4 regions of the Bacillus stercoris genome follow, and region 1 is predicted to be linked to each of the others. Evidence: predicted binding sites of a transcription regulator. Region 1 holds the regulator's gene; each other region holds the start of a gene.
What was found. Region 1 encodes LexA, which represses DNA repair genes until DNA is damaged. Its sites were predicted from a motif close to CGAACATATGTTCG; they were not measured.
Positions count from the first base shown of each region.

Region 2: QA442_RS09865 (DNA polymerase IV) is a predicted target of LexA. The motif match lies at 4,608-4,621, and genes of this name have one in related genera.
Region 3: uvrB (excinuclease ABC subunit UvrB) is a predicted target of LexA. The motif match lies at 5,611-5,624, and genes of this name have one in related genera.
Region 4: ruvA (Holliday junction branch migration protein RuvA) is a predicted target of LexA. The motif match lies at 4,158-4,171, and genes of this name have one in related genera.

Region 1 is NZ_CP121861.1:2,425,142-2,433,021, reverse strand. Features, by position in the region: gene QA442_RS12960 (YndJ family protein) at 1-365, shown strand, start outside; gene QA442_RS12955 (hypothetical protein) at 443-757, shown strand; gene pghL (gamma-polyglutamate hydrolase PghL) at 983-1,741, shown strand; gene QA442_RS12945 (YndM family protein) at 1,768-2,217, opposite strand; gene fosM (FosM family fosfomycin resistance protein) at 2,433-2,867, shown strand; gene lexA (transcriptional repressor LexA) at 3,406-4,023, opposite strand; gene yneA (cell division suppressor protein YneA) at 4,173-4,490, shown strand; gene QA442_RS12925 (YneB family resolvase-like protein) at 4,509-5,162, shown strand; gene QA442_RS12920 (DUF896 domain-containing protein) at 5,230-5,463, shown strand; gene tkt (transketolase) at 5,632-7,635, shown strand; gene sirA (sporulation inhibitor of replication protein SirA) at 7,788-7,880, shown strand, end outside.
Region 2 is NZ_CP121861.1:1,875,595-1,883,474, forward strand. Features, by position in the region: gene dsdA (D-serine ammonia-lyase) at 1-893, shown strand, start outside; gene coaA (type I pantothenate kinase) at 965-1,924, shown strand; gene QA442_RS09845 (VOC family protein) at 1,929-2,315, shown strand; gene QA442_RS09850 (hypothetical protein) at 2,312-2,470, opposite strand; gene QA442_RS09855 (MDR family MFS transporter) at 2,521-3,753, opposite strand; gene QA442_RS09860 (YqzH family protein) at 4,292-4,498, opposite strand; gene QA442_RS09865 (DNA polymerase IV) at 4,665-5,903, shown strand; gene QA442_RS09870 (YolD-like family protein) at 5,900-6,238, shown strand; gene QA442_RS09875 (GNAT family N-acetyltransferase) at 6,422-6,892, shown strand; gene QA442_RS09880 (antibiotic biosynthesis monooxygenase family protein) at 6,902-7,246, shown strand; gene QA442_RS09885 (bifunctional GNAT family N-acetyltransferase/GrpB family protein) at 7,239-7,880, shown strand, end outside.
Region 3 is NZ_CP121861.1:740,698-748,577, forward strand. Features, by position in the region: gene minJ (cell division topological determinant MinJ) at 1-306, shown strand, start outside; gene QA442_RS03820 (MFS transporter) at 354-1,688, opposite strand; gene QA442_RS03825 (TetR/AcrR family transcriptional regulator) at 1,719-2,288, opposite strand; gene QA442_RS03830 (PEP/pyruvate-binding domain-containing protein) at 2,363-4,858, opposite strand; gene QA442_RS03835 (CsbA family protein) at 5,288-5,518, shown strand; gene uvrB (excinuclease ABC subunit UvrB) at 5,703-7,688, shown strand; gene uvrA (excinuclease ABC subunit UvrA) at 7,696-7,880, shown strand, end outside.
Region 4 is NZ_CP121861.1:1,547,347-1,555,226, reverse strand. Features, by position in the region: gene yajC (preprotein translocase subunit YajC) at 1-12, opposite strand, end outside; gene tgt (tRNA guanosine(34) transglycosylase Tgt) at 50-1,195, opposite strand; gene queA (tRNA preQ1(34) S-adenosylmethionine ribosyltransferase-isomerase QueA) at 1,222-2,250, opposite strand; gene QA442_RS08020 (DUF2905 domain-containing protein) at 2,280-2,480, opposite strand; gene ruvB (Holliday junction branch migration DNA helicase RuvB) at 2,473-3,477, opposite strand; gene ruvA (Holliday junction branch migration protein RuvA) at 3,488-4,093, opposite strand; gene bofC (sporulation cell-cell signaling protein BofC) at 4,232-4,744, opposite strand; gene QA442_RS08000 (MFS transporter) at 4,792-6,099, opposite strand; gene iolG (inositol 2-dehydrogenase) at 6,170-7,195, opposite strand; gene QA442_RS07990 (phosphotransferase) at 7,432-7,880, shown strand, end outside.

The sequences.
Region 1 (7,880 bases):
CAAATGAAAAAAAGGAAACCATTTTTACCGCGCTATATTCAATGTACCGTTCAAATGGAGAGGGGTATATGAATATTTCTTTGCCGCTTCCATTTAGCAGCATGACAGGTATTTTAAAACCATATCATCATCAGGAGAAGCTGATTTTAACAAGCAGGCGGAGAAAAAGCAGAGCGGGGGATGAGGGAATTTATCTGCAAACAAGAGCGGGAACTTATCCGCTTCCTTTATCTGAAACCTTTCTGATAGAAGCTGCACATGACAACAAATTAACCGCTGTTCATCATATGTGGCTCTTTGGAATAGAATTTCTAACTGTTCATTACAGCATGACACATATTAACCGGCCTATTGAAAGAACCTAACATAAAGAAGAAGCTTCGTCTGCCAGTTGCTGCATTTCAAAATTCTGCGCCGCATCTAGACAGGAAAGGAAGAATTTATGATGTTTTATATCAGTTTATTTCTGATTCTTTGGCTGGCTGCGGGGTTTGCAGTGGGAATGAAACAAGTGTATGTCGATCAACTGTTTGATAAAGCTGTGATCGAAAGACTGGAAAAAGAAGCGAATGATCATGGACACGCTGACCGGATGATCAAACAGCGTGTCCTTTATATCGCAGCAGTGACATTAAGCGGATTTATTTCTGTTTATCATGAACTTAAAACAATTCCGCAAAGGCGAAACATAAGAAAAATTGAAAAAAACATCATGAAATTAAATCAAGCAAAAAAACGAAGAATGAAGAGAAAATAAAAAATGCACAGGCCAAATGGCAGGTGCGTTTTTGTTTTGTATGGAAATGTGTGGAAGTGGTTCCAGATTCCTTTTCATAAATTCAAAAATGAGAAGAACAGCGCCCGGGCTAATGGTATATAATATAGTGAATTTAACAAAAATTTAACAAGGAGGACAAGAGAAATCGTGCTAAAGCCTCAAAGAAACCGACATCCTGTTGATTTGGACTTAGAGGCGGAGTAGATGAAACCGGCCAAAGTATCCCTGCTCCGCCGTTTGCTCCATTCCTTGAAGCAAGTTGATTGTAACATAGCCAAACGTTTTCCATCAACTATTAAAATTGTAAAATTATTGTTAATTTTTATGGTGTTTACTCCGATTTCTTCAATTTATGCTGAAGATGTATATCAGAATTTTGAGGAATTAAAAAACAATGAAGACCCTTCTGATTACGACATTGTTACGAAAGAAACCGAAAGCCCTGTACTTGTTTTAGCCATTCACGGAGGAGGTATTGAAGGCGGGACAAGTGAGGTAGCGAGAGAGCTCAGCAAAGAGTACTCGCTGTATTTATTTGAAGGCTTAAAATCGTCGGGAAACTCAGTCCTGCACATTACAAGCACACATTTTGATGAACCTCGGGCCCTGAAAATGACGGAAAATCATGAATATGTCATTTCATTGCACGGATACGCAGAAGAAGATCAGCAGATCGAAGTTGGCGGTACAGATCGCGTAAGAGCGGCAGATTTAGTTGAGAAGCTGCAACATGCCGGTTTTCCTGCTGTATTGCTCAATACAGACCATCCGCATGCGGGCGTTAGTCCGAATAATATTGCAAATAAGTCAAAAACAGGTTTAAGTATCCAGATAGAAATGAGCACAGGCTTTAGAAAGTCTTTGTTCGGCATCTTTTCTTTAAAAAGCAGAGCTGTTACTCAAAATGAGAGGTTTTACGATTTTACAGAAGAGATGTCCCGTTTTCTCAAAAATAGCTACTGAAAAATAGGAGGCAATTAGACAGCCTCCTATTCCTTATGCTTCTCATTCGTTTCGGGAAACAGCTCGTCCGCGGTTTCCGTTTGATACTGCAACGTGTTATCTCTGGCTGACAGTTCATTTCGGAAATTTTCATCAAGCACATTTTTCAGTAAATACCGATGAAAAAAGTATTCAAATACAGTAAGACAGGCAGCGGACAGAAGAGCAGCTCCAAATGGTGAAAAATCGTTTCTTGTTTGGGTTAAAACAAAGACCCAAAGAATCACGAAAGAAAGACCAAAGTCAGCAAGTGAAGCTGTAATATTGTTTGTTCTCGGTAAGACGAGCATGTCGCCAGATAGATAGGAAACAAAACCCAAGAAAAGTGCAATAAACATCACGCTCAAAAAGGATGCGTGATAGACTCTGTCCAAAATCACATATAAAAGGGCGAGAGTGAAAGCAATCTTTGAAGCAAGCGCAATGATATGTTTCATTTGACCACCTAAATTGTTATTTTTTGAAGAAAATTCTTGGGAGAAACAAGTGATAAACACGGCAATTCGATCTCAGTCATAATGGTCATGACGATTACAGTGATTATTTTAAACAATCCGTTTTTGTTTACACTGGTATTTTTTTCAGCTGTATGAAACTTTCTTATGAAAAAGGTCGTATATGTAGATGATCAGCTTTCAAGGGAGAATGGTTTATGGAGATAAAAGGAATCAATCACTTGCTATTTTCAGTTTCGCATTTGGATACATCGATTGATTTTTATCAAAAAGTGTTTGGCGCAAAGCTTCTGGTAAAAGGGAGAACAACTGCATATTTTGATATGAACGGCATCTGGCTTGCGCTTAATGAAGAAGCAGACATCCCCAGAAATGAAATTAAGTCTTCTTATACTCATATTGCTTTTACGATTGAGGATCATGAATTCGAGGAAGTATCAGCGAAATTAAAAAGACTTCATGTCAATATTCTGCCTGGCAGAGAACGAGATGAACGCGATCGAAAATCAATTTATTTTACCGATCCTGACGGCCACAAATTTGAATTTCATACCGGAACCCTTCAAGACAGGCTTCGATATTACAAACAAGAAAAAACACATATGTCCTTTTATGGTGATACGGCCTTTTGATATCACACACCATATATGGTTAAAAGAAGGGGGATTGGTGAGGCTAAATGTTCCGGGGAAGTTTCTATTGATTCATTCATCTGAACATTCAGAACTGCATAAGTGTCTGGGTGAAGGGAGTATTGGTATGCATATTTACTTATTGTATATAGCTCACTACGATTTAGAGAAGTGAGCGGTTTTTAACAGAAAAATGAACTAAATAAACTATGTGCTAAATTTTCATTATATTCAATCGCCTCGCCCCTTAATAAATATGAAACCATATCCTTTCACGATCCAAAGAATGAAACATTTTTAAGAAGGTAGCGTCTAATATTATAAACATGCATGTGTTGATTAAAAGTTTCCTGAAGGAAAGAAAATTTCTTGACTTCAACAATCTTTTAGTGGATAATTTTGGTGTAAACATGATGTTCTTTTTCCTCCTATTCAGGCTCGCACCCAAAAGTCAGGGCGAGCCTGCTTTTTTTGAACAACAAACCCCCTCTCCGTAAAGGAAGAGGGGGTTATTTCATGCGTCTGATAGATCAATAGATTAATGGACCGTTCTGAACACGCCAATTACTTTCCCTAGAATGCTGACATTCTGCAAAATGATGGGTTCCATCGTTGGGTTCTCAGGCTGCAAGCGAATGTGAGTATCCTCTTTATAGAAACGTTTTACCGTAGCTTCATCATCTTCTGTCATCGCAACTACAATTTCCCCATTGTTCGCTGTGTTTTGCTGTTTAACGATGACATAGTCCTTATCGAGAATACCAGCGTCTATCATGCTGTCTCCCATAATCTCCAGCATAAATACGTGTTCGTCTGGAGGAACCATGCGGTCAGGAAGCGGAAAATATTCTTCAATATTTTCAACTGCTGTAATGGGAGATCCCGCTGTGACTTTCCCAATGACAGGTACATTAACAACCTGGCTTTGCGGAATGTCTACTTCTTCATCAAGAATTTCTATTGCTCTTGGTTTTGTCGGATCCCGTCTGATCAGCCCTTTTGTTTCCAATCGGGCCAAATGGCCGTGGACAGTAGAGCTGGACGCAAGCCCGACAGCCTCTCCGATCTCTCTCACGGAAGGCGGATATCCTTTTGATTTAACCTCTGCTTTAATAAAACGGAGGATATCAAGTTGCCTTTTTGATAGCTTCGTCATTTTTCGCACCTCAAAACGTCGATTTTAAGAAGATTATAGCATGATTTTCCTTACAGTACAAACATAGGTTCGAAAAAAACAATTGACAGAAACGTTTGTTCGTATATACTGAAATTATAAAAATGCGAACAAACATTCCTGTCGGGGGTATGATCATGAGTAAAGAATCTATTATTTTTGTCGGTCTGTTCACAGTGATTTTGAGCGCGGTTATCCTGATGCTGTCATATACAAGCAGCGGCCAGGAGCTTAATCAGTATGTTAAAATAGAAGTCCAGCAAGGGGACACACTCTGGTCAATTGCTGATCAGGTAGCTGATACAAAAAAGATAAATAAAAATGATTTTATTGAATGGGTAGCTGATAAAAATCATCTTCAGACGTCTGATATCCAGCCGGGTGATGAATTAGTGATCCCATTGAAAAAGAAGCATCAAGATGCATATGAATTGGCAACTGTAAGATAGAGAGGACAGATAGAAAAAATGAAAGCACTCATTTATGCCCGCGTAAGCACAAATAAAGAACAACAGGAAACGTCATTAAAGCGGCAGGAGGAAGAGCTTGCGGCCATTGCAGCTGAGAACGGCATGGAAGTTGTCAAAGTGATTTCTGAAAAAGCCAGCGGATATGAAATGGATCGGGATGGTGTATTTGAGCTGCTTGATGAGATTAAGAACGCTGAAATCGATGTCATTTTGGTTCAGGATGAGACAAGGCTCGGAAGGGGAAACGCAAAAATCGCACTGCTTCATTGCATTTACAGAGAAGGTGTGAAAGTCTATACAACTGCACACAGAGGTGAATTGGAGTTATCGGAGGCTGACTCAATGGTGCTGGAAATCGTCAGCATTGTCGAAGAGTATCAACGTAAAATTCACAACATGAAAATCAAACGGGGAATGAAGCGTGCGGTAAAAAACGGTTTTAAACCGCAAAAAAACTTAAAAAACCAACACGAGAACAGCGGAAAAGATAGAATAGAGGTGCCAATCTCTGAGATCGTCCGCCTGAGAGCGAATAAACTGACGTTTGCTGAAATCGCGGCTACCTTAAGAGGGTTTGGTTATGATGTCTCTAAAGCAACCGTTCACCGGCGTTTTCAGGAATACATAGAGAATGAAGAGACAGCGGAGTGAATCAGTTGTAAAACTTTTTTTGATCTAGTACTATATAGACAAAATGCAATAAATAAAGGAGTTTAACATGATTTCAAACGCGAAAATTGCCAGAATTAATGAGCTTGCTGCTAAAGCAAAAGCTGGCGTTATTACAGAAGATGAAAAAGCCGAACAGCAAAAGCTCCGTCAAGAGTACTTGAAAGGTTTTCGTTCTTCTATGAAGAACACCTTGAAAAGTGTCAAAATCATTGATCCAGAAGGCAATGATGTAACACCAGAAAAGCTAAAAAGAGAACAAAGAAATAACAAACTTCACTAATATAAGAGGAATACGGCAATATCGTATTCCTCTTTTGCATATACTATAATCAAAACTCTTATGTGACAAAATTCAACAAGTTTCTCTCAAATTTAAGCTGAAACAGTTGAGAAAAAGTCGTCAGACATTTATGATGTAAGGGTACAACACATAAGGAAGGGGATTTTTATGGATACAATTGAAAAGAAATCAGTTGCTACCATTCGCACACTGTCAATAGACGCTATTGAAAAAGCAAATTCTGGTCACCCAGGGATGCCGATGGGGGCTGCTCCGATGGCATACACGCTGTGGACAAAATTTATGAACGTAAGTCCGGCAAACCCTGGCTGGTTTAACCGTGACCGTTTTGTTTTATCTGCTGGACATGGGTCAGCACTTTTATACAGCATGCTTCATTTAAGCGGGTTTGATCTTAGTATTGAAGATCTTAAGGGATTCCGCCAGTGGGGCAGCAAAACACCTGGACATCCGGAATTCGGACATACTGCCGGTGTGGATGCGACAACAGGTCCGCTTGGCCAAGGAATTGCCATGGCAGTCGGTATGGCAATCGCTGAACGCCATTTAGCGGAAACTTACAACCGTGATTCATTTAACGTAGTCGATCATTATACATACAGTATTTGCGGTGATGGTGATTTAATGGAGGGGATTTCTTCTGAAGCCGCTTCACTCGCAGGACATCTTCAGCTTGGCCGTCTAATCGTACTATACGATTCTAATGATATCTCTCTCGATGGAGATCTGAACCGTTCATTCTCTGAAAACGTAAAACAGCGTTTTGAAGCAATGAATTGGGAAGTTCTTTATGTTGAGGATGGAAACAATATTGAAGAATTAACAGCGGCTATCGAAAAAGCACGCCAAAATGATAAGAAACCTACATTAATTGAAGTGAAAACGACAATCGGATTCGGATCGCCTAACCGCGCAGGTACATCCGGTGTTCACGGCGCGCCGCTTGGTAAAGAGGAAAGCAAATTAACAAAAGAAGCTTACGCGTGGACATATGAAGAAGATTTCTACGTTCCGTCAGAAGTATATGAGCATTTCGCTGCAGCTGTTAAAGAATCAGGCGAGAAAAAAGAACAGGAATGGAACGCTCAATTCGCTAAATATAAAGAAGTTTATCCTGAACTTGCTGAACAGCTTGAACTGGCAATCAAAGGAGAGCTTCCGAAGGACTGGGATCAAGAGGTTCCTGTTTATGAAAAAGGAAGCAGCCTAGCATCCCGTGCATCTTCCGGTGAAGTTCTCAACGGACTCGCGAAAAAAATTCCTTTCTTTGTCGGAGGTTCTGCCGACCTAGCGGGATCGAACAAAACGACAATTAAAAATGCCGGTGATTTTACAGCGGTTGATTACTCAGGCAAAAACTTCTGGTTTGGTGTACGTGAATTTGCGATGGGTGCAGCATTAAACGGTATGGCGCTTCATGGCGGACTGCGTGTATTCGGCGGAACTTTCTTTGTCTTCTCTGATTACCTGCGTCCTTCTATTCGCCTTGCAGCGTTAATGGGCCTTCCTGTCACATATGTCTTCACACATGACAGTATTGCTGTAGGTGAAGACGGCCCGACGCACGAGCCTGTTGAACAGCTTGCTTCACTCCGTGCGATGCCTAAGCTTTCTTTGATCCGTCCTGCAGACGGCAATGAGACAGCAGCAGCGTGGAAGCTTGCAGTACAAAGCACTGATCAGCCAACAGCGCTAGTGCTAACACGCCAAAACCTTCCTACCATCGATCAAACGCCTGAAGAAGCATTGGCAGGAGTAGAAAAAGGTGCATATGTTGTTTCTAAATCTAAAAACGAAACACCTGACGCTCTTCTCATCGCTTCAGGATCTGAGGTAGGTCTTGCGATTGAAGCGCAAGCAGAATTGGCAAAAGAAAATATCGATGTTTCTGTTGTCAGCATGCCTTCAATGGACCGTTTTGAGAAACAATCTGATGAATACAAAAACGAAGTCCTTCCTGCAGATGTGAAAAAACGCCTAGCAATTGAAATGGGCTCATCATTTGGATGGGGCAAATACACGGGGCTTGAAGGAGACGTACTTGGCATAGACCGATTCGGTGCATCTGCCCCTGGTGAAACCATCATTAACGAATACGGCTTCTCAGTACCGAACGTAGTGAATCGAGTAAAGGCATTAATTAACAAGTAAGTCTTTGAAAGAGGATGAGTCAAATCATCCTCTTTTTCTTGTTTATCCGACAAAAATAGTATTGGCTGTTTAACAGTAATAGACAATTCTTTCTTTTCTTCTTTTGTATAATAGAGAGCAAATGAAATGCTGCTGGAAAAGGGGATGAAAAGATGGAACGTCACTACTATACGTACCTGATAAAAGAGGAGTTTGCCAATCACTATTTCGGGCGGGAATCGGTTATGTTTGAGCTGTTTCAAGAC
Region 2 (7,880 bases), 550 kb from region 1:
GGTTTGCCGCGTTTTTCTCCCGCTATTCGATTGCTGTCGGTTCAACAGGAAACCTGGGTTTAAGCATTGGCATCATTGGCGCGGCACTCGGGTTTCGCGTGACAGTGCATATGTCGGCCGATGCTAAGCAGTGGAAAAAGGATCTCCTCCGCCAAAAGGGTGTCACTGTTATGGAGTACGAAACAGATTACAGTGAAGCGGTGAACGAAGGGAGACGGCAGGCGGAACAAGATCCATTCTGTTATTTTATTGATGATGAACATTCTCGTCAGCTGTTCTTAGGATATGCTGTTGCTGCAAGCCGATTAAAAACACAGCTTGACAATATGAATATACAGCCAAGTCTCGAAACGCCCTTGTTTGTGTATCTGCCGTGCGGAGTCGGCGGAGGACCGGGCGGTGTAGCCTTTGGGCTGAAGCTTTTATACGGAGATCATGTTCACGTGTTTTTCGCAGAACCAACTCATTCACCGTGTATGCTGTTAGGGCTTTATTCAGGACTTCACGAGCAGATCTCCGTCCAGGATATCGGTCTGGATAATCGGACGGCTGCTGACGGACTTGCCGTAGGGAGGCCGTCAGGGTTTGTCGGCAAGCTGGTTGAACCGCTTCTGAGCGGCTGTTATACGGTAGAGGACAATATGCTTTATACTTTGCTTCATATGCTGGCTGTATCCGAAAATCAATATTTAGAGCCATCTGCTCTTGCCGGCATGTTCGGGCCGGTTCAGCTTTATTCGACAGAAGAGGGAAGGCGCTATAGTCAGAAATATAATATGGAACATGCCGTACATATCGTCTGGGGAACGGGAGGAAGCATGGTTCCAAAAGAGGAAATGGCTGCGTATAACCGAATCGGTGCTGATTTGCTAAAAAACGAAATGAAAAAATAAGCAGACAGTGAAAAGGTTTTCCGTTACAATCTTTGTAAGGGTTTTAACCTACAGAGAGTCAGGTGTAAACAGTGAAAAATAAAGAGCTTAACTTACATACTTTATATACACAGCACAATCGAGAGTCTTGGTCTGGTTTTGGGGGACATTTGTCGATTGCTGTATCTGAAGAAGAGGCAAAAGCGGTGGAAGGGCTCAATGATTATCTATCTGTTGAAGAAGTGGAAACGATCTATATTCCGCTTGTTCGGCTGCTCCATTTGCATGTCAAGTCTGCTGCTGAACGCAATAAGCATGTCAATGTTTTTTTGAAGCACCCGCATTCAGCCAAAATTCCGTTTATTATCGGCATCGCCGGCAGTGTCGCAGTTGGAAAAAGCACGACGGCGCGGATCTTGCAGAAGCTGCTTTCGCGTTTGCCTGACCGTCCCAAAGTGAGCCTTATCACAACAGATGGTTTTTTATTTCCTACTGCCGAGCTTAAAAAGAAAAATATGATGTCAAGAAAAGGGTTTCCTGAAAGCTATGATGTAAAGGCGCTGCTCGAATTTTTGAATGACTTAAAATCAGGAAAGGACAGCGTAAAGGCCCCGGTGTATTCCCATCTAACCTATGACCGCGAGGAAGGTGTGTTCGAGGTTGTAGAACAGGCGGATATTGTGATTATTGAAGGCATTAATGTGCTTCAGTCCCCCACCTTGGAGGATGACCGGGAAAACCCGCGTATTTTTGTTTCCGATTTCTTCGATTTTTCGATTTACGTGGATGCGGAGGAAAGCCGGATTTTCACTTGGTATTTGGAGCGTTTTCGTCTGCTTCGGGAAACTGCTTTTCAAAATCCTGATTCATATTTTCATAAATTTAAAGACTTGTCCGATCAGGAGGCTGACGAGATGGCAGCCTCGATTTGGGAGAGTGTTAACCGGCCGAATTTATATGAAAATATCCTGCCGACTAAATTCAGATCAGATCTCATTTTGCGTAAGGGAGACGGGCATAAGGTCGAGGAAGTGCTGGTAAGGAGGGTATGAAACTGTGCATCATCTGGAACTGTATGTCTCTGATTTGGAGACGTCAAGGCGGTTTTGGGGCTGGTTCTTAAAAGAACTTGGCTATAAAGAGTACCAAAAATGGAGCTCAGGCATCAGCTGGAAGAAAGATGGTTTTTACCTAGTAATTGTGCAGGCGAAAGAGCCTTTTCTAGAGCCGGAATACCATAGATGCCGAGTCGGTCTGAACCATCTCGCATTTCATGCTGAATCCAAGCATCAAGTCGATCAGATGACCGAAAAATTAACGGCAAAAGGCTATCGTGTGTTGTACCGAGACAGGCATCCTTTTGCCGGAGGAGACGGGCATTATGCCGTCTATTGTGAGGATCCGGACCGGATTAAGGTAGAGCTCGTTGCCCCAAGCTGTTAATCGTGATCTTTGGACAGGCTGTTCAGCTTTTTCTCAATGCGATCCAGCTGCGCTTTTCGGTTTTTCGCATACTTGAAGCCTGTAACAGCCGCAAAGATGACAGCGGCAAATATGATAAATACAAACAGCTGAAACATCACATCGCCTATATTCATGTTCTTCACCTCATGTTTGCGGGAGAGATTCATTTTCTCCCGTTTTTTATTTAAAGCTGTTTTTCCAGACGGCAACCGTGTTTTGTGGTTTCCGTTTTCATCTGCCGATAGGCGACCGCTAAAAATGGCAGTCCGAGCAGGGTAATGCCGCTCAGGACAGAAAAAATAAAAATTGGCCGACCAGCGCCAAACAGGTCTATACATATCCCTCCGACCCAGGGGCCGATGACGTTTCCGAGCTGGGAAAAACCGATGGCCCCGAAATAAGTGCCTTTTAATCCTGGTTTTGCAATCTGGTCTACAAACAAATCCATCATAGAGAACAAAAGAACTTCGCCGATTGTAAAAGTGATGACAATCATCACAAGTGATGAAACACCGTGTGATACGGTGAAAATGGCCATGCTGATACTAACCATCACATTACCGAGCATCAGAGAGCAAAGCGGCGAAAAACGTTTTGCAAAATGGACAATGGGAAATTGCGTCGCCAACACTACGATTGCGTTTAATGTCAGCATCAGTCCGTACAGCTTCGTTCCATTGCCGATCAAGGGGTTTTGCGCCATATATTGAGGGAATGTGGAACTAAATTGTGAGTAGCCAAAGGTGCATAGCGTAATGCCAACCAAAGCAATTGTAAAAAGATAATCCTTTTGCGTGACCATAAACGCTTCCCTTACGCTCATATGTCGGGACTGGTCTGATGCTGATAAAGAAGGATGTTTTTTAAATTGGCTGGCAAGCACAAGTCCGTATAGTCCGTAAATGACTGCAGGCACCAAAAAGGGCGTGGTCGATTGCGATGAGCCGAAATACAGGCCTAGCACGGGTCCGAAGACAACGCCGATATTAATAGCTGCATAGCGTAAATTAAAAACAAGCAGTCTTGTTTTTTCTTCTGTCATATCAGACAGCAAAGCCTTTGAAGCGGGCTCAAACAGTGATTTGCAAAGGCCGTTTAATGCGTTGACTACAAAAAACACCCAGAGATGAGATGCTGCCGCAAACCCCATAAATACCAGCATCCATCCGAAAATGGACACAAGCATCATGTTTTTTCTGCCGAATGTATCGGAGATATATCCGCCGTAAAAGCTTGCGAGGATGCCGACTGAGGAGCTTGCGGCAATGACCAGTCCTGCATAGGAAGCTGATGCACCTTGGACGGCTGTCAAATAAATCGCTAAAAAAGGAATGCTCATCGATGTTGCCATTCTGCCAAAAATGGTTCCGATTATAATTGTCCAGCTGATCGGGTGGATATCTTTCCATTGCTTCATGAATTATATTCTCTCCTGTAGGTAAGATCTTTCTCTATCATATATGAAAAAATTCCCTTATCCAATAGATGATTCAAAATATTTCGTTATTGATACGTCGTATGTCTGTAGATTGTTTGGATGGCAATACATTATGTGTTGACGGCGTACATGGCTACGTATTGAAATTGAGGGTGATGCCAGAAGGAAGATCATGATATATCCGATGAAAAGCAAAGCGATTGGTCAGGAGGGTGTCTGTTTGAAACAGTAAAGGAGTTTAAGCCGCCGGGATGCCGGAGCATATCGGCAGCAAAGCCGGATATGAGATCAAGAAGTACGCGGAAAACCGTCATGCCGCATGACAGAAGAGCGCGCGCATCTCTTCGGTTGAATTAAGGATGGTAATCGTGTATTCACGCGTGTTCGTGGACAGCTTATTCCGTTTTGCGCGAGCATTGAAGGGCTGTCGTATGGCTTTGAGACTGTTTCTTTGTTATCAGGCGGTGTTTTTAAAGGGAAGCCGCATCAGCGGCTGAAAGCACTGGCAGTCATACGTTTAAGAGAACAGGCCTTGGTTTGTGACATAGTCATAAATGATATCTTCTATATGCGCATGCAAATCCTCATCTGGTTCTTCATTCCGTCTCTCTTCTAGAGCTGCTTTCAGGCTTTGTTTTTCATACGGGCTTAACGGATCTATAGCAACGTTTCTGCCGTATTGACGCAGTGCCTGTTCCATCATTTTTTCAACAAATTTCTCCATTATGACTCTCCTATCCTTATGCTTCGCTTTTATTCTACTAAATGTTTTTCTTCTCTCAAACCCTTGGATCATATTTTCTGTCAGACAAGAATCATTTACCAGTATAAAACGAACATACTTTCGCATATAATAGAAAAACGAACATAAGTTCTTTTTAGAGGTGTGTATGATGAAAGAAAAAGTGATTTTTCTCGTTGACATGCAATCGTTTTATGCATCTGTAGAGAAAGCGGAAAATCCACATTTGAAAAATAAGCCCGTCATTGTTTCGGGGGATCCTGAAAAAAGGGGCGGAGTTGTACTGGCTGCCTGCCCGCTGGCGAAACAAAAGGGTGTGGTGAATGCTTCACGGCTGTGGGAGGCACAGGAAAAGTGTCCTGAGGCTGTTGTGCTCCGGCCGCGTATGCAGCGGTATATTGATGTATCACTGCAAATTACGGCTATTCTAGAGGAGTATACAGACCTTGTGGAGCCTTATTCCATCGATGAACAGTTCATGGACATTACAGGCAGCCAGAAGCTGTTTGGGACGCCGATGGAGATCGCGAAAAGCATTCAGGGCAGAATCATGCGGGAGATCGGCGTTTATGCGCGGGTTGGAATCGGCCCTAACAAAGCGCTGGCCAAAATTGCGTGTGACAATTTTGCCAAAAAGAATAAGAACGGTATTTTTACCTTAACGAAAGAAAATATAAAAACCGAAATGTGGCCGCTCCCGGTGGGCAGCATGTTTGGCGTCGGGAGCCGCATGAAGCATCATTTAAATCGAATGGGCATCAGCACGATCGGCGGGCTCGCGGCTTTTCCGCTCGATCTTTTAAAAAAGAAATGGGGCATTAACGGCCACGTGCTGTGGATGACGGCAAACGGAATTGATTATTCCCCTGTATCAACTTCATCTCTAGACGGGCAAAAGGCGATCGGCCATGGAATGACTCTCCCGAGAGACTACGAACACTTTGACAAAGAAATCAAGGTCGTATTGCTGGAGCTGAGTGAAGAAGTGTGCAGGCGAAGCCGAAACGCCGGAGTAATGGGGCAGACGGTGTCAGTGAGCTGCCGGGGTGCTGATTTTGATTGGCCGACGGGCTTCAATCGGCAAGTGAAGCTGGCGGAACCGACGAATTCTACGCAAGATGTATATGAGGCTGTATGCCGGCTGTTTCTTACATTTTGGGACGGGAAACCCGTCCGCCGCCTCGGTGTCAATCTGTCTCAGCTCTCATCTGATGACATATGGCAGCTCAATTTATTTCAGGATTATGCAAAGAAAATGAGCCTAGGCTATGTGATGGACGGCATTAAAAATCGATTCGGCGATACAGCAATCATCAGGGCGGCGTCATTGACAGCGGCAGGCCAGGCATTTGAACGTGCGGCTAAAATAGGGGGGCACTATAAATGAACGATCATTTAAAAAGGGGCAACCTGCTGTGGGAAGGAAGCAGGATGTTTCTGCCGGAACATAAGCAAAGCCTGCTGGAGAGAAAGCGGCATAAACAGAAGCTGCAAAAGCCGACCCTTGATCCCGATAAGCTGGAAGAGATGAATCAAACGCTTTGCACCGCGATGGAGTTTGCTCAGGATATCACTGTCAGCTGCTTTCAGGACGGTGAAATTGTCCGCTGCACCGGGAAAATCTGCCGGTATGAAGAGTTTGAAAAAGCAGTATGGATAAAAGGAGATGAGGACCAGCTTTATAAGCTGAAACTTGATCAAGTGCTTGATATTGTGCTGTAAAGTCTCTCCTCCTGCTTGGGGGAGAAATGTGTAAAATGATCAAATATTGTTCCCTCGGCAGTCTGGAAACGTATGATACAGGAAAGAAGGCATTTACAATTCCAGCCAGGCAAAATATAATTTTTATATTGTGAGAAAAAGAGCTAACATTCGTTTTGCCAGACGGAGGGAGATCAAATCGTAATGGATATTCGAACAATCACGTCTTCAGATTATGAAATGGTAACGTCTGTAATGAATGAATGGTGGGGCGGCAGACAGCTGAAAGAAAAATTGCCGAGACTATTTTTTGAGCATTTTCAGGACACAAGCTTTCTTGCATCTGAACATAATAGCATGACCGGATTTTTAATCGGGTTTCAATCGCAATCGGATCCTGAAACGGCGTACATTCATTTTTCCGGTGTGCATCCGGATTTCAGAAAAATGCAAATTGGAAAACAATTATACGATGTATTTATTGAAACAGTAAAACAAAGAGGATGCACCCGGGTGAAGTGCGTCACTTCACCAGTGAATAAAGTATCAATCGCATATCACACAAAATTGGGGTTTGATATTGAAAAGGGCACCAAGACGGTAAATGGCATCTCAGTGTTTGCAAACTATGATGGCCCTGGCCAAGACAGGGTACTGTTTGTCAAAAACATATGAGGGGGAAATATGATGGATTTTTTATCAAAAACACCTGAGCCTCCTTACTATGCCGTCATTTTTTCTTCTGTCAAAAGCGAAACTGACACAGGATATGGAGAAACGGCAGAGCGGATGGTATTGCTTGCAGCGGATCAGCCTGGATTTTTAGGCGTGGAAAGCGTTCGTGAAGCGGATGGAAGGGGCATCACAGTTTCCTATTGGGACAGTATGAACGCAATTATCCTTTGGAAGCATCACACTGAACATCAAGCGGCAAAAGAAAAAGGAAAAAGTGTTTGGTACGAGTCGTATGCAGTCCGCGTCTCAAAAGTCGAAAGACAGCGGCTGTTTCAGGAGAACACGAATGATTGAATTTCTTCAGCATAAGGAAGACACAATAGCCCGTGAGATTATAGCCGTACAGATCCCATCTTACATAAAGGAAACAGAGATTATCGGTTTTGACGGCATTCCGGCTTTACAAGAGAAGGTGAAGGATATTCAAGCATCTCATGAACGGTTTGCGGGATATCGGAAAAACGGCAAGCTGATCGGTGTCATTTCATATGAGAAAAACATGCATCATCTCACCATTTGCAGGCTTGTTGTGCATCCTGACGGTTTTAGAAAAGGAATTGGACGAGCACTTCTGCAATTTGTCATTGATCAGAACGAAGACGCTGAGAAAATCGAAGTAGTCACAGCCGAGAAAAATATCCCGGCCGTGTCACTCTATACACAGGCTGGATTCCAAAAAGCAGAAACCGTCAAAGCAGCGCAGGATCTATTGCTGTCGGTCTTTCATTTGTATCCGAAAAGAAAAGTTGAGGTCGTTCCCTACAACGAAAAATGGACGAAAGGTTTCGATGAAGAAAAAGAACGGCTGAAGCGGGTGTTCGGGCCGGAGATGATCGCCGTTCATCATATCGGAAGCACATCGATACCGAACATGGCAGCGAAGCCAATCATTGATATGTTAATTGAAGTCAGAAGCATTGAGGCCGTG
Region 3 (7,880 bases), 1.7 Mb from region 1:
TTTTATTTCTCGAAACGGGATCAGGGCTTGATGGTGCTTGGGATTATCCCCAATACGCCGGCTGAGGACCTGGAATTGAAAATCGGAGAAATCATTACAAAAGTTAATGGGATACCGGTTAAGAACGTTTCCGATTTCTATGAGGCGCTCCAGCATAACCGTGCATATGTGAAGCTTGAAATTATCGGTTTGAATGGAGAAATTCGTTTTGACCAGCGAGCTTCTTATGAAGGAGAACATCATGAATTGGGCATCCTCTTCGTAAAGGATGAACGTGAAGACGAAGCAGCCGCTTCGGGATCATAAAAGGCAGCCCGGCACCGCAGGAAGATGCGGGGCCGGGCTGTTTTGTATTACGCTGAGTTTTTTTCAATCCGTGCCGTTTCATCAGATTTGATGCCCAATGAAACAAAAACGCCGATAATGGATACAGCAAAGAGAATCATAAATAGGGTATGATATCCCGAAATCAGGCCGATTAAGGCTGATGAAATGATGCTTCCGAAATAACGGAAGGTCGAGAAAATGCCCGATGCCACTCCTGACATACTAGGATCTACTGTGGCAAGGGATGACACCTGCATGCTGGTCAGACCGACTCCGGAAGCAAGTCCGCCAAGGATAAGAGACAGCATGAGAAACAAGACGGAATGCGAGCTGCTTAACAGCAAAAATAATAGATTCGCTCCAGCCATCATAGCAAATGAAAGAAAAATGATTTTTTTTGCTCCCCACTTATGATGGAACTGTGCGCCCACCCAGTTGCTGGCTGACATGAAGATCGAAAATACAGAAAGCGCCATCCCGCTGTTAGACGTAGTAAGCCCAAATTGGTTCGTCATGAACAACGGCATGATCAATAAGACGGCATACATCATTAAATTGCTTAACAAGACTGATAGATTGGCATTTGTAAAGGTTGAGCTTTTAAACAGTGCAAAGTCAATGATTGGATGCTGTGTACGTTTTTCTCTTCTGAAAAAAAGCGGAACAAAAAGAAGTATTAATACACTGTATAACGCATAACCCCACGAAACCTCATTTTTCGTCAGCAGGATAATGGAAACGATGCTGCCTGCAAGCAAGAGAGAGCCGATGATATCCAGCGGCGCGTCAGATTTATTTTCTTTATATTGAGGAAACATCGTTAATGCCGTAAATAAAGCAATGGCGAGGAACGGAATGTTGACCCAAAAAATCGAATGCCAGCTGAAGCTGTCAATCAGTATAGAGCCGATAAAAGGCCCGAGTGCTGCACCAAGTCCCGCGCCCAGTCCGAAAAATCCAAACACTTTCGGCAGGCGTTTTTCAGAAACCACATGCCGGATAATGGCAATGCTGTTTGGCGTAAGCAATGCCCCTCCGACTGCCTGCAATGCCCGAAAGACAATTAACAGGAGCAGACTTGGTGAGAGAGCGCAGCCTAGGGATGCGAATAGAAATAGGCCGACTCCCCATAAGTACATTGTTTTATTGCCGTACATGTCACCGAGCTTTCCTGCAATCGGCTGTGTGACTGCCATCACGATTAAATAAACGGTAACCACCCAAGTGATGCTTGCGAGGGATTCGTTATACGTATGGGAAATAGATGAGAGCGCGACCGCGATCATCGTTGAGTTAATGGGAACCAGAATGGCCCCCAATAATAGCGAGACGATCAGCGCCCATTCTTTTCTTGAGCTCATTGGGATCCTCCTTTTTATTATGCCAAGGAGTTAATCAGCAGAAATTCCTTTGACAAATAAAGCTGTGCTGTGCTCCAGCATTTTTTCCTGGGGCATTGATATGACCCGATTTCCTAAATGGAGACGGTGAATGAAATAACCGAAGATAATCGACATGAACACGTCGGCATGCTCCGCTTCATTTCCTGTCTGAATAACCCCTTTTTCACCCATCGTTTTGAGATAATCAACCAATAGCTGTTTCATAGATTGGGGATATTCAGTGACGTGGTTAATGACATCCTGAAACATGGCCGGTTCACGAAAGCTGATTTTAATGATATCTTTTCTATGTTCGAGCTCCTCCAAGAGACAGGTTCCGATATGAAGCAGGTCTTTGTACAAATCCCCTTCGGTTTGTTCCAAAATGCTGCTTCTGTTTGTAGAATGCTGAGAAAGCAAAGCCTCAACTAGTCCTTGTTTGTTTTTAAAGTTCCTGAAAATCGTCGCTTCACTTACATTTGCTTTTTCTGCGATTTCTTTTGTAGTCGTTGCGCGATATCCTTTTTGGACGAGCAGCTGCATGGCAGCGTCAAGGATTCTCTTGTTTGTCGGTCTCAATACGTTTCACCTCACGAATATACTGGCAGGACAAGTATACACCTGCCCCGCTTGTATAAGAAAGAGGGGACGCATCAGGACCGGCTGACAACTGTGATTTTGCCGCTGCTTCCGTCAACCGTGATGATGTCTCCGTCTCGCAGTCTTTCTGTTGCCGTGCGTGTGCCGAGAACGGCTGGAATGCCGTATTCACGGGCGATAATCGCAGCGTGAGACAAAATGCCGCCCGTGTCTGTAATAACCGCTTTGGCATCTTGAAACAGGCTGGTCCACAGCGGTGTGGTCATCTTGCAAACAAGTATGTCCCCAGGCGCGAATTGAGAAAATTCATTGGCGTCCCGAATGATCTTCACCGGACCTGTCGCAATGCCGCTTGATGCCGCAATGCCAAAAATATGATTCTCTGTGTTTTTTTCATCCTCTATCACAGCGCCGACGATTTCTTCAGCTGCTTTGAGCTGTTCTTTTGTCGGAGTGCCGAGATAGGCAGGGGCTTGGGCCAGCTCATACTCATGAAAGGTCTTCCTGCGTTTTTCAGCCTTTTCTTGCAGGGATACAGGGTGAAGAAGCGCGTGTTCCACTTCGTCGTCATATAAGAACCAAAGATCCTCACGATCTTGAATAACACCGTTTTCCGCCAGCAATTCACCTACCTTCAGCAGAAAGATTCTCGCCTTGGCATCCAGCATGGCGTCAATATAAAAGTGGTGATCATCTTTTATATTTGCAGCGTTCAGCGTCCATTGATAAAAGCGGTCAAATTCTGTGCGTAAATCGGGATCTTCTATGTTTTTCAAGAATTCATTGTATAATTTCTCTCGTTTTTCTTTCGTTTTCTGAAATTCATTGTCAAAATGATAGCCATTACGGACATAATTTTGAATATTGGCCAGAGCAAAATACGGATTTTCCGCCCAGATTTGTTCAATCAGATCATGACTTTTTACAGATCTCCATCCGTATTCTTGCAAGAATTCATGGATATTCTTCAGGAAGCGTCTTCCCTCATCTGTTTGTTCCAATTTCTCTTGGAGCTGTTCAGGCTTGTTGTTTTCAAAAATGGCCAGAAGGTGCGGGTTCTCCTGAACTTCAACGGAAAAAAGCCATAGGCAACGGTCAGTTTCCAGTGATTTGTTCATTTTTCCTGTCAGCATCTCGTAAAAATGAGCGTTTTCGGACTCTCCTTGAATGTCCTGATACATCGCTTGCAGTTTGTTTGTTAAAAGGATTTGCGGGAAAACGATGTTGAAGTGCTCTTCATAAGCCGTGAGATAAAATGCCTTTAGGTGTCGAAAAGCATCCAGTGCGCTTTCTGCAGTATGCTCAGTTTGTGCGAGCTGGTCCAGTGTCCGGTAAAAAGGAAGATAGGTGTGATTGATGATGTCATACATACGCTCCGATAAAATTGGGAAAAGCTCTTTGCCACAGTCTTCAGAAGGAGGCTGTTGTCCTCCTTGGTTTTTGGAATAAATATGTCCGCGATAAAGTTTTACTTCATCAACAACAACACCAATCGGGAACTTTTGCATGCTCTTCTTTAAGCCATATTCCAATGCCGGCACGATGAAGGATGAAAATAACGGACTCACCGGACCTTCAATATTAGACTCCATGTTAAGCCAGAAGTCATTCATATCAGCATCGGTAATCATGAAGCTGCGTTTTTCTTCTGCCGCTTTTTTGTCCTGTTCAATGGTTGTAATCGGGCGAGCTTGCAGAAGGTATATTTGATGATCAGCAATTCCAAATTCTATATCAACAGGATACCCGTACAGGTCTTCAGTTTTTTTTGTGATTTCAGCCAAATCAATCACTTGTTCATCTGTAAGGCAAAAACGGCTGCGCATGTCTTCACTCGTTTCCTTTTCAGCAATTCCTTCTGCCGCAGACTCCATGTAGATTTCTTTTGCCCCTATTTCTTTCTGAATCTCAAACGAAGATTTATGAACAATGAACGTGTCTGGGGTAACACTTCCTGAAACGACAGCTTCACCCAGCCCGTAGCTGGCGCTGATTAAAAGCTCTCTATCATCATGGGTAACAGGGTTGCGGCTGAAAATAACACCTGACACTTCTGAATCGATCAGCCCCTGAACGACCACTCCCATTAACGGCTCTGTAATTTGATTGTTCATTTTTTTCTTATAGCTGCTGACCCGCCCTGAAAAAAATGAGGCCCAGCACTCTTTCACTTTAGCCAGAAACTCTTCCTCTGTTTTGATATTTAAGTAGGTTTCATACTGACCCGCGAATGAGGCGCCTTCTAAATCTTCCGAAGCAGATGAAGAACGCACGGCTACGGATCGATATGATTCTCTAAGCTGATAAAAAGAACTAGTCAGCTCATTTTTCAGCTCTTCCGAAAATGTCCCGGAAATGATCTCGCTTTCGACGCTCTTGCTAGTCTCTTGAAGCTGGTTGTCCTCCATAAAACGTGCGAGCGCGTTCGTTTGAATAATAAACCCGTCCGGAACAGGAAGACCGTGTTTGGTCAATTTAATCAAATTCATTCCTTTTGCTCCAGCCAGCTGGCTGGACTCTTCTGCCTGGCGAAATAAAACAGAATACATAGTTGAAACCCCTCTCTCCTTCATTTTATTTTTCTCTCTAGTCTTTTTATGGCGGAGCCTGTGTTTAAAAATGATAGTAAACACTATCATTCCATTGTAGGTTTTCAGGAAAATGCTGTCAAACGCAGAAAGTCCTAAATAAAATGAATAGTTAAGTTAGTTATATTATCATGAAATATACGGATGAACTGGTGCTGTATACCTATTTTCTTTTATTCTAGGAATCTGGCGGCGGACTTGATGATGTAATAGAAAAAGTGCCGCTGTGTGGGACAGCAGAACAATGTCCAGCACCAAAAATGCAAATATGGTGATTGATTTTGGATGAAAAGGGGTATGGTGTAGGAGAGGGAGCGAATGCATGATTGTCCGATTCTTCATTTTTTACTATAATCAGATCAGATGAAGAATCCCTGAGGAGGGTTTTTGTTGATTACAAAAGCCGTTTTTGCATTGTTTTTCCCTTTTATGCTTGTCGTTCTATTTACTAGAGTCACGTTTAATCATTATGTGGCGATCGCTCTAACAGCTGCATTGCTGTTTGCCTCTTATTTAAAAGGCTATACAGAAACGTATTTTATTGTAGGATTGGATGTTGTATCTCTTGTGGCTGGCGGACTGTATATGGCCAAAAAAGCTGCAGAGAAAAAAGAAGAATAATCGGACATAATGAATATAAAGACCGAATACCTGCTTTTACGTTTAAAAAGCAGGTTTTTTATACACAAAAACAGCTGGAAATAAAAAACCACCGAACTTTAGTTCGTATTTTTAGTGATTTTGCTTTCCATTGTGTTACTATATCTATAGGAAGATTTCGTTAAAGAAACGGAGGCTTATTTTTGTGAAAGATCGCTTTGAGTTAGTCTCGAAATATCAGCCCCAGGGAGATCAGCCGAAAGCCATTGAAAAGCTTGTAAAAGGAATTCAGGAAGGCAAGAAGCATCAGACTCTGCTGGGTGCGACAGGAACTGGGAAAACATTTACGGTGTCCAATTTGATTAAAGAAGTCAATAAGCCGACTCTCGTGATTGCCCATAACAAAACTCTTGCTGGACAGCTTTACAGTGAGTTCAAGGAATTTTTTCCGAACAATGCTGTCGAGTACTTTGTCAGCTACTATGATTATTATCAGCCGGAGGCGTATGTGCCTCAAACGGATACATTTATAGAGAAAGACGCTAGTATTAATGATGAAATTGATAAACTGAGACACTCCGCCACATCGTCTCTGTTTGAGCGTAGAGATGTCATTATTATTGCGAGTGTGTCTTGTATATACGGCCTCGGTTCGCCTGAGGAATACCGGGAAATGGTCGTGTCATTGCGGAGTGAAATGGAAATTGAGCGCAACGAGCTGCTCAGAAAACTTGTAGACATTCAATATGCCCGCAACGATATCGACTTTCAGCGCGGTACATTTCGTGTGCGCGGGGATGTAGTGGAAATCTTCCCGGCATCCCGTGATGAGCATTGTATCAGAGTTGAATTTTTCGGTGACGAAATTGAACGGATTCGGGAAGTGGATGCGCTGACAGGAGAAATTCTCGGCGATCGTGATCATGTTGCGATTTTCCCGGCGTCCCACTTCGTAACGCGGGCCGAGAAAATGGAGAAAGCGATTCAAAATATCGAGAAAGAGCTTGAGGAACAGCTGAAAGTTATGCACGAAAACGGCAAGCTGCTTGAAGCGCAGCGTTTAGAGCAGCGGACAAGATATGATCTTGAAATGATGCGTGAAATGGGTTTCTGCTCGGGTATCGAGAACTATTCAAGACATTTGACGCTGCGGCCTCCAGGTTCAACGCCGTATACGCTGCTTGATTATTTCCCAGACGATTTTATGATCGTAGTGGATGAGTCGCATGTGACCATTCCTCAGGTGCGCGGCATGTTTAACGGAGACCAGGCGCGGAAACAGGTGCTCGTGGATCACGGCTTCCGGCTTCCATCAGCGCTTGATAACCGTCCGCTTCGTTTTGAGGAATTTGAAAAGCATATGCATAATATCGTGTATGTATCAGCAACACCAGGGCCGTACGAGATTGAACACACAGATGAAATGGTCGAACAGATCATTCGTCCGACGGGGCTTCTTGACCCGCTTATCGACGTTCGTCCAATCGAAGGCCAGATTGACGACTTGATCGGCGAAATTCAAGCAAGAATCGAGCGGAATGAACGGGTGCTTGTGACAACTTTGACAAAGAAGATGTCAGAGGATCTGACCGATTATTTAAAGGAAATCGGCATTAAAGTAAACTATCTGCATTCTGAGATTAAGACGCTTGAACGGATTGAAATTATTCGTGACCTGCGCCTTGGCAAGTACGATGTGCTTGTCGGCATCAACCTGCTGAGGGAAGGCCTGGACATTCCCGAAGTATCCTTAGTTGCGATTTTGGATGCGGATAAGGAAGGCTTCCTTCGTTCGGAGCGTTCGCTGATCCAGACCATCGGGCGGGCAGCGAGAAATGCGGAAGGCCGCGTCATTATGTACGCCGATAAAATAACGAAGTCTATGGAAATTGCGATTAACGAAACAAAACGACGCCGCGAGCAGCAGGAGCGGTTTAACGCAGAGCACGGCATTACGCCGAAAACGATAAATAAAGAAATTCGCGATGTCATTCGTGCCACAGTAGCAGCTGAGGATAAAGCGGAATACAAAGCAAAAGCCGCGCCGAAGCTGTCGAAAATGACGAAGAAAGAACGCCAGAAAGTCGTTGAACAGATGGAGCATGAAATGAAGGAAGCCGCCAAGGCGCTTGACTTTGAAAGAGCCGCGGAGCTTCGCGATTTACTTTTAGAGCTAAAAGCGGAAGGATGATGAACAAATGGCTATGGATCGGATAGAGGTGAAGGGAGCCAGGGCGCATAACCTGAAAAATATAGATGTAACGATTCCGAGAGATCAGCTTGTCGTTGTCACGGGTTTGTCCGGATCAGGTAAATCCTCCCTTGCCTTTGACACGATATATGCTGAAGGACAGAGACGGTATGTCGAATCGCTGTCTGCTTA
Region 4 (7,880 bases), 880 kb from region 1:
AGTGCCAGTCATCATTTTCACCCCTTTCTGTAAGCCTGTTATTGTTTATTTAGAAGCTTTTCGCATTTGGCTTGTTGTAGCCGTAACGCTCAAAGAACTCTTCTCTGAAATCACCCAGACGATCCTCGCGAATAGCCTGTCTTACCTGCTCCATTAAGTGTAACAGAAAATGAAGGTTATGGTAAGTTGTTAATCGAAGGCCAAATGTTTCATTGCAGCGAATCAAGTGCCTAATATACGCGCGAGTGTAGTTTTTACATGTATGGCAATCACACTCTTCATCAATCGGACGGAAGTCTCTTTCGAATTTCGCATTTTTCATATTGAGTCGTCCTTCAGCTGTAAACACTGTGCCATTTCTTGCAATCCGAGTAGGCAGCACACAGTCAAACATGTCGACCCCGCGGATTGCTCCGTCGATCAGCGCGTCCGGAGAACCGACTCCCATCAAATATCTCGGTTTATCCTTCGGCAAGAGCGGTGTTGTAAACTCGAGTACACGGTTCATCACATCCTTCGGTTCACCGACAGACAATCCGCCTATAGCATATCCCGGAAAATCAAGGGAAATCAAGTCCTTCGCACTTTGTGTGCGCAGATCTTCATATTCTCCGCCTTGAACAATACCAAACAGTCCTTGTTCATCCTGACGGTTGTGAGCATTCAGACAGCGTTCCGCCCAGCGGCTTGTCCGCTCAACTGACCGTTTCATGTAATCGTACTCTGCCGGGTATGGCGGGCATTCGTCAAACGCCATCATAATATCGGAGCCGAGTGCGTTTTGGATCTCCATCGCTTTTTCCGGAGATAAAAACAGCTTGTCCCCATTTAGGTGGTTGCGAAAATGGACGCCCTCTTCCTCTATATTACGAAACTTGCTTAAAGAAAAGACCTGAAAACCGCCTGAATCTGTTAAAATGGCGCGGTCCCAGTTCATAAACTTATGAAGCCCGCCCGCTTCTTTGACAATATCGTGACCCGGTCGCAGCCATAGGTGATAGGTATTGCTTAAAATGATGCCCGCATCCATTGCTTTCAGCTCTTCAGGCGCCATTGTTTTGACTGTCGCCAGTGTGCCGACCGGCATAAAAACCGGCGTTTCAAAGGAGCCGTGAGGCGTATGCACTTTGCCCAGCCGCGCTCCTGTTTGTTTGCATTCTTTTATAAATTCATAGCGTATTGGTTGTTCAGCCACTTTTAATGAGGCCTCCTGTTCTCAAATTAGATAATCAGCATCGCGTCTCCGAAGCTGAAGAAACGGTATTCCTCTTCCACCGCATGGTTATAGGCACGCAGAATGTTTTCTCTTCCAGCAAGCGCGCTGACCAGCATAATCAATGACGATTTCGGCAAATGGAAGTTTGTAATCATTCCGTCAATGGCTTTAAATTCATAGCCTGGATAAATAAAAATAGATGTCCAGCCGCTCGATGCTTTAAATTGCCCGTCATGTTCCCCGGCAATCGTTTCAAGTGTGCGTGTCGAGGTCGTGCCGACAGAAATGATCCTGCCGCCATTTTCTCTTACTTTGTTTAAAGCCGCAGCCGTTTCTTCCGACATTTGATAAAACTCTGCATGCATATTATGCTCTTCCACTTCATCGGCACTCACAGGGCGAAATGTTCCAAGGCCAACGTGGAGTGTGATGAACTCAATTTGCACACCTTTATCTTTCAGCTGCTGTAAAATTTCTTCCGTGAAGTGAAGGCCTGCTGTAGGCGCAGCGGCAGAGCCGATTTCTTTTGAATACACGGTCTGGTAGCGCTCTTTGTCATCAAGCTGTTCTTTGATATATGGCGGAAGCGGCATCTCTCCAAGGGATTCCAGCACCTCGTAGAAAATACCGTCATATTGAAATTCCATTTTTCTGCCGCCGTGCTCCAGCTCTTCCGTGCAAACTGCCTTCAATCTTCCGTCTCCAAATGTGACAACGGTTCCTTTTTTCACCCGTTTCGCCGGTTTGGCAAGCGTTTCCCATTTATCGCCAGTTTCTTGTTTCAGCAAAAGAAGCTCCACTTTCGCACCGGTATCCTCTTTTGTGCCGAATAACCGCGCAGGCAGCACACGGGTATTGTTCAGCACAAGACAATCACCTTCGTTAAAAAAGCTGATAATGTGTTTAAACGAGCTGTCAGTCAGCTCTCCTGTATGTTTATCAAGCACCATCAGCCTTGAAGCATCGCGCTGCTTCAACGGTACTTGTGCAATTAAACGTTCCGGTAGTTCAAAATCAAATAAATCGACTTTCATGATAACTTCACCTTTATTCTAGTCTTTTGTTATTTCATTCTGCCGAAAAGATTAAGCAAAATTGATAATACCACACTTATGATAATACAAGTGACAACCGGGAAGAAAAACGTGACATTTCCTTTTTTCACAAAAATATCTCCCGGCAGCTTGCCGACAAAATGTAAAACTGCTCCGATGATAAGCAAAACAGCACCAAGAATCATCATGATCTTAGGAAACTCAGTCATATCGGGGAGCCTCCATTTGGAAATGTTGATAAACGGCCGGTGTCACGATCCTTCCACGCGGCGTTCTTTGGATAAATCCAATTTGCAGCAGATATGGTTCATATACGTCTTCAATCGTATGCGATTCCTCGCCGATCGTAGCGGAAATCGTATCAAGGCCCACTGGCCCGCCGTTAAATTTTTCGATCATGCCCATCAACAGCTTATGATCAATATGATCCAAACCGAGACGGTCAACCTGAAGCCGCTCCAGCGCATCCTGAGAAATGTCTTCCGTAATCCGGCTGTCACCCAGGACTTGGGCGAAATCGCGCACCCTTCTCAGCAGGCGGTTCGCCACGCGCGGCGTACCTCTAGATCTCCTTGCAATTTCAAGAGCAGACGGTTTATCAATCTCAACCTCAAATACATCCGCAGTTCTCGTGACAATATCGGCCAGTTCTTCTTGTGTATAGTACTCAAGGCGTGACATGACGCCGAATCTGTCTCTCAAAGGAGCCGTCAATAGTCCTACCCTCGTCGTAGCTCCCACCAGCGTAAACGGCGGCAGGTCAAGCCGCACTGAGCGGGCAGAAGGGCCTTTGCCGATCACAATATCCAGGCAAAAGTCTTCCATTGCAGGATAAAGCACCTCTTCAATCGATCTGTGCAGCCTATGTATTTCATCAATAAATAATACATCTCCCGGTTCAAGCGCCGTTAATATAGCAGCCAAATCACCAGGCCTTTCAATCGCAGGCCCTGATGTCGTCCGCAATTCCACTCCCATTTCATTTGCAACAATGGAAGCCAGCGTTGTTTTTCCAAGTCCGGGCGGTCCGTACAGAAGAACATGATCCAGCGTCTCCTGTCTCATTTTCGCCGCATCTATAAACACGCGTAAATTTTCTTTCACTTTATGCTGTCCGATATACTGTGCCAGATTTTGCGGCCTCAGGCTTTGCTCTATCACTGATTCATGGTTGTCTGCTTCACTTGAGACGAGCCGTTCATCCATGAACATCACCTTACTTTAATAGTTTTTGTAATGCTTTTTTCACATATTGGTCTGTTGTCAGCCCAATTTCTTCTTTAAGGTGAGGAAGCACCTTTTTGATTTCTTTTTCAGCATATCCGAGAACCCTGAGGGCTTCAAGTGCTTCTTCGAGAGCCGTTTCAGCTGTTTGCTTTTCAAGCCTTTCTTCATGATTAAACAGATTTTCAATCATTTCAGGCACAACATCTGCCAGCTTTCCTTTTAAATCTAGAATAATCTGGCGTGCGGTTTTCTTTCCTACTCCAGGAAACTTGACCAAAAAAGCTTCATCCTCATTTTCAATTGCTTGGATGACCGCTCCCGGATCACCCGAGCCCAAGATGGCAAGTGCTCCTTTCGGCCCAATTCCGGTCACGTTTAACAGCTTTGTAAAGAGCGCCTTCTCCTCTCTCGTTGAAAAACCGTAAAGCGAAAAAGCATCCTCTCTGATATGATGATATGTAAAAATCGTTTCTTGGTTTCTCTCCTTATATATAAACGGATTCGGCGTGAAAATCTGATAGCCGATGCCTCCGTTCTCTATGACGATATATTGGGGAGATACATAATCAATCGTCCCTTTAACAAATTCAATCACGCACATTCACCTCTTTGACTGTTCTTCATTGTACCATAAAAACAGCCAAAGTCTTATAGAAAAGTTAACATACGTTCGCTTCTCTCTCATTCTTTCACGAAAAAAAAGACATGAATACATGTCTTCAATCAGATGACGTTACCCGCTGTATGTCTTAATATGTTCGATGACATCCTCGAACTCCGCTTTTGTCCGAAATGGAATGCCTTTCAACAGATTTTTTTGCATGTGGCTTTCCAGCCTTTCTAAATCAATTTGAAAAAAAGACTGAATGGGTTCGGAAGCTGGCTCAGGCCGCCCATGAAAAGTGGAAATCACTCCATTATCCGATACACCGATATACCCGTTCACTTTGCTGAGCGGAGAAATATCGTCCATTTGCTTCCGGAAGAGCACATATCCCTTTTTTTGTTCCACAAGCGTCCATCCGGCATAAGCCGCCCAAAAATCATCCATGGAAAGCACTTTTTCACGCTTATGCTCAATGCTGACATCGCCGTCCAAATACACCTTTTCAAGCTGCACATGTACTTGCAGCGGTTCATAGTGCTCCACTTCCGCGCCAAGCGCGCGGGAAGGAGCGCCTATTTGAAATACTGCGGCTGAGCAAAGAATGCCCAGCAAAAGATACGCCGTGCTGAATCGTTTCACCCTCTACACCTCTTTGCACACGTTTATGATTAGTTTGACCAAAGAGGCTACTGCTTAACCGTTTTATCAAAATTTGTCTGCACATTTTCCCTGATAAACCGTTCCTCCGTATACACATCTGTTCCTTGCTCAGGAATTGTCAAGAATTGCGTCAGAAAAGCACTGAAAAAATACAATGCCGCAAAGATCCAAATTACGCCGCCTGCACCGAGCGGTCCAATGAAAAGGCTCACGATACCCGGCGCGATAAACGCACACAAACCAGATCCCAAATTCAACACTGACATGGCAGCGCCTTTATTATCAGGCGCAAGCGTCGGCAAAAGAGCGCTTAATGGAACGTAGCCGGCTAATGCCGCGCCGTAGCAGCAGGCGATCATCATCATCACCCAATACTGATGCCCGATCAGCTGAGGCGTGTAATAAAGCGCCAGCGTAAAAATGCCGCATCCGACACCGCCAAACCACATGACGGTATTGCGCCAGCCAAGTTTATCTCCAACTGCGCCAAAAATAAGATTAAACACAATATTCACAAAAAACAGCGTCCCCCAAATTTGCAGCCATTCCGAAACCGAATACCCGTAATGTGCTAAATAAGTCGGAAGAAAGATGGCAAATCCAAATTGTCCTATTGCATTAATCGTTTTGACCACTCCGCCGATGCCGACCTTAGGGTTTTCAAACATAATTGTAAATGCCTTCGACAGTTCTTTCCATTTCGGCTGATCTTGTTTTTTTGCTGGGGTAAATTTATCTTTATTAAAAAATAAGGCCAGAAATCCGCCTGCCGCCACAAACAGCAATGCACTCCAAAGCGTATTGATTTCTCCAAAGGCAGGAACCGCATAGCTGGAATAGAACGGGCCGAGTACGTTAAGGCCGCACGTAAACATAAACCAAAACCAGCCGACAGCTTTTCCGAGAATTTTTTGAGAGGTGCTGTATGATACCCACACGAGAAAAGAGTATGCAAACAGCGGATATCCCAAGCCTCTAAGGGCATAGCTACCTAAGAGAGCCGGATAATACATATGAGGAATCGCCCAGCCGATAAAAGCGGCCGAACCGAGGATAAACGCAAGCAATCCGATCGTCATCGTTTTTCTCGGCCCCCACGTTTGCACAAACGTTCCTGAAAGCCAAGCCGAGATGGTGACAGCAATGCCGTACATGGTAAATAACGATGCGGATTGCTGCATACTGAGACCATGATCCACGAGAAAAGGAGACAGCCAGCCTTGTTCGAGGCCGTCTCCAACCATAAAGATGACAACGCCAATATAACCCCAAACCATGTGAGAAGGAATTCCGATTTTGTTCAAAACATTTCCTTTAGCATGTACTGTATTCATTTTCTCCACCGCCTACTTAAAGTATCAATGGAGTATATACCCAAGCTTGCGGAATTGTAATCCTTTTTGATTAAAAAGCGATTTTTTCAGTGTGCTCAATACTGACAGGCATGCCAAAAGCAAGCGATTGCTGTGCTGCTCTTGCAATCCGTTCGGCCTGTAAACCGTCATTGCCGGTGCAGGCAGTCTCCTGATTTGTGCCGATCGCTTCTGCAAAACGGAGAATCTCCTCCTCATACGCATCCTTATAGCGTTCAAGGAAAAAGAAATGCGGTTTATCCTTCATCACAAAATCAGCGGTTGACACTTCAACCGTCGTCGGCCTGCTATTGTCCGCCGCTGCAGAGCCTTTCGTCCCGAAAACCTCTACCCGCTGGTCATATCCGTACACTGCTTGGCGGCTGTTATCAATCACGGCCATGGCACCGTTTTCAAAAGTCAGTGTAATAACAGCTGTATCAATATCGCCCAGCTCCGCAAAAGAAGGATTCACCAGAGCCACCCCTTTTGCATACACTTCTGTCACTTCGCTTCCCATAATATATCTGGCCATATCAAAATCATGGATTGACATATCCATAAACAAGCCGCCTGACATGCGGACATAATCTATATTCGGGGGTTCTGGATCCCGAGACGTGATTTTTAATAAGTGAGGTGTACCGATTTCACCATTTTCAACAACTGTTTTGATTTTCTTAAAATGAGGATCAAAGCGGCGGTTAAAACCGACTTGAAGTGTTACTCCATGTTTCCGGACGGCCGCAAGCGCTTCTCTTGTTTCATCTAGAGAGAAACTAACTGGCTTCTCACAAAAAATATGCTTTTTCGCTTCGGCTGCTTCTCTGATCATCTGAGCATGTACGGCTGTAGGTGAGCAAATAAAAACAGCATCAATTTCAGGATCATGTAATAAATCACGATAATCAGAAGTTATGTATTCAATCTGATGACTGTCGGCCCAGCTTTTTATACGGCTCGCCTGAATATCAGAGATTGCTTTTAATTTCATGTGAGGAATCCGGCTTATATTTTGAACATGAAGTTTGCCGATGCGGCCTGCACCGATAATCCCTGTCACAATCTGTTTTGTCATCGCATGTTCCCCCTTGAATATTCACGAAAGCGCTTTATTTAAAATTAATACTATCCCATTTGTAAGCGCTTTTCAAGAATGGAAATAAACGCTCTATGTCTCTTTTATCACAATTTATGCTTATAAGTAGCCTTCTTCTCCAAGACCAGATACACTAGAATTAGGCTCTTTTTCCTGAACAGTTTATGATTTTCCTATAAACGACTGCATAAAATAGAGCAAAGAAGGTGAATGAAATGCTGACAAAAGCAGAGGAACTGGCCCATTCAGTCATATACCGCAAAAACAGCAGATTTGATAAAGTCAAAGAGAAATCCGAGGAATTAACACTAATCGGCAAGGGTAGAAGCGCCTATGTATTTGCCTTAACAGAAGGCGGCCGGAAAATGGCGCTGAAAGTATTTTTTCCGGAGTATCAAGCGACAGCAGTCAAAGAAGCCGCGATCTATGAAAAATTAGCCGGGTCCGCATTCTATCCTGACATTTACGAAACTGGCGATTCATTTATTCTTATGGAATATATTAAAGGTGAAACCTTTTATAACTGTCTGAAGAAAGGCATTGCAATCAGTGATAACATGATTCAGCAGGTTGAAGAAGCGCTTTCTGACGCCCGGGCAGCTGGACTGAACCCGTCAGACATTCATTTGCGGAATCTGATATTGACAGAAACCGGAGCGGTGCG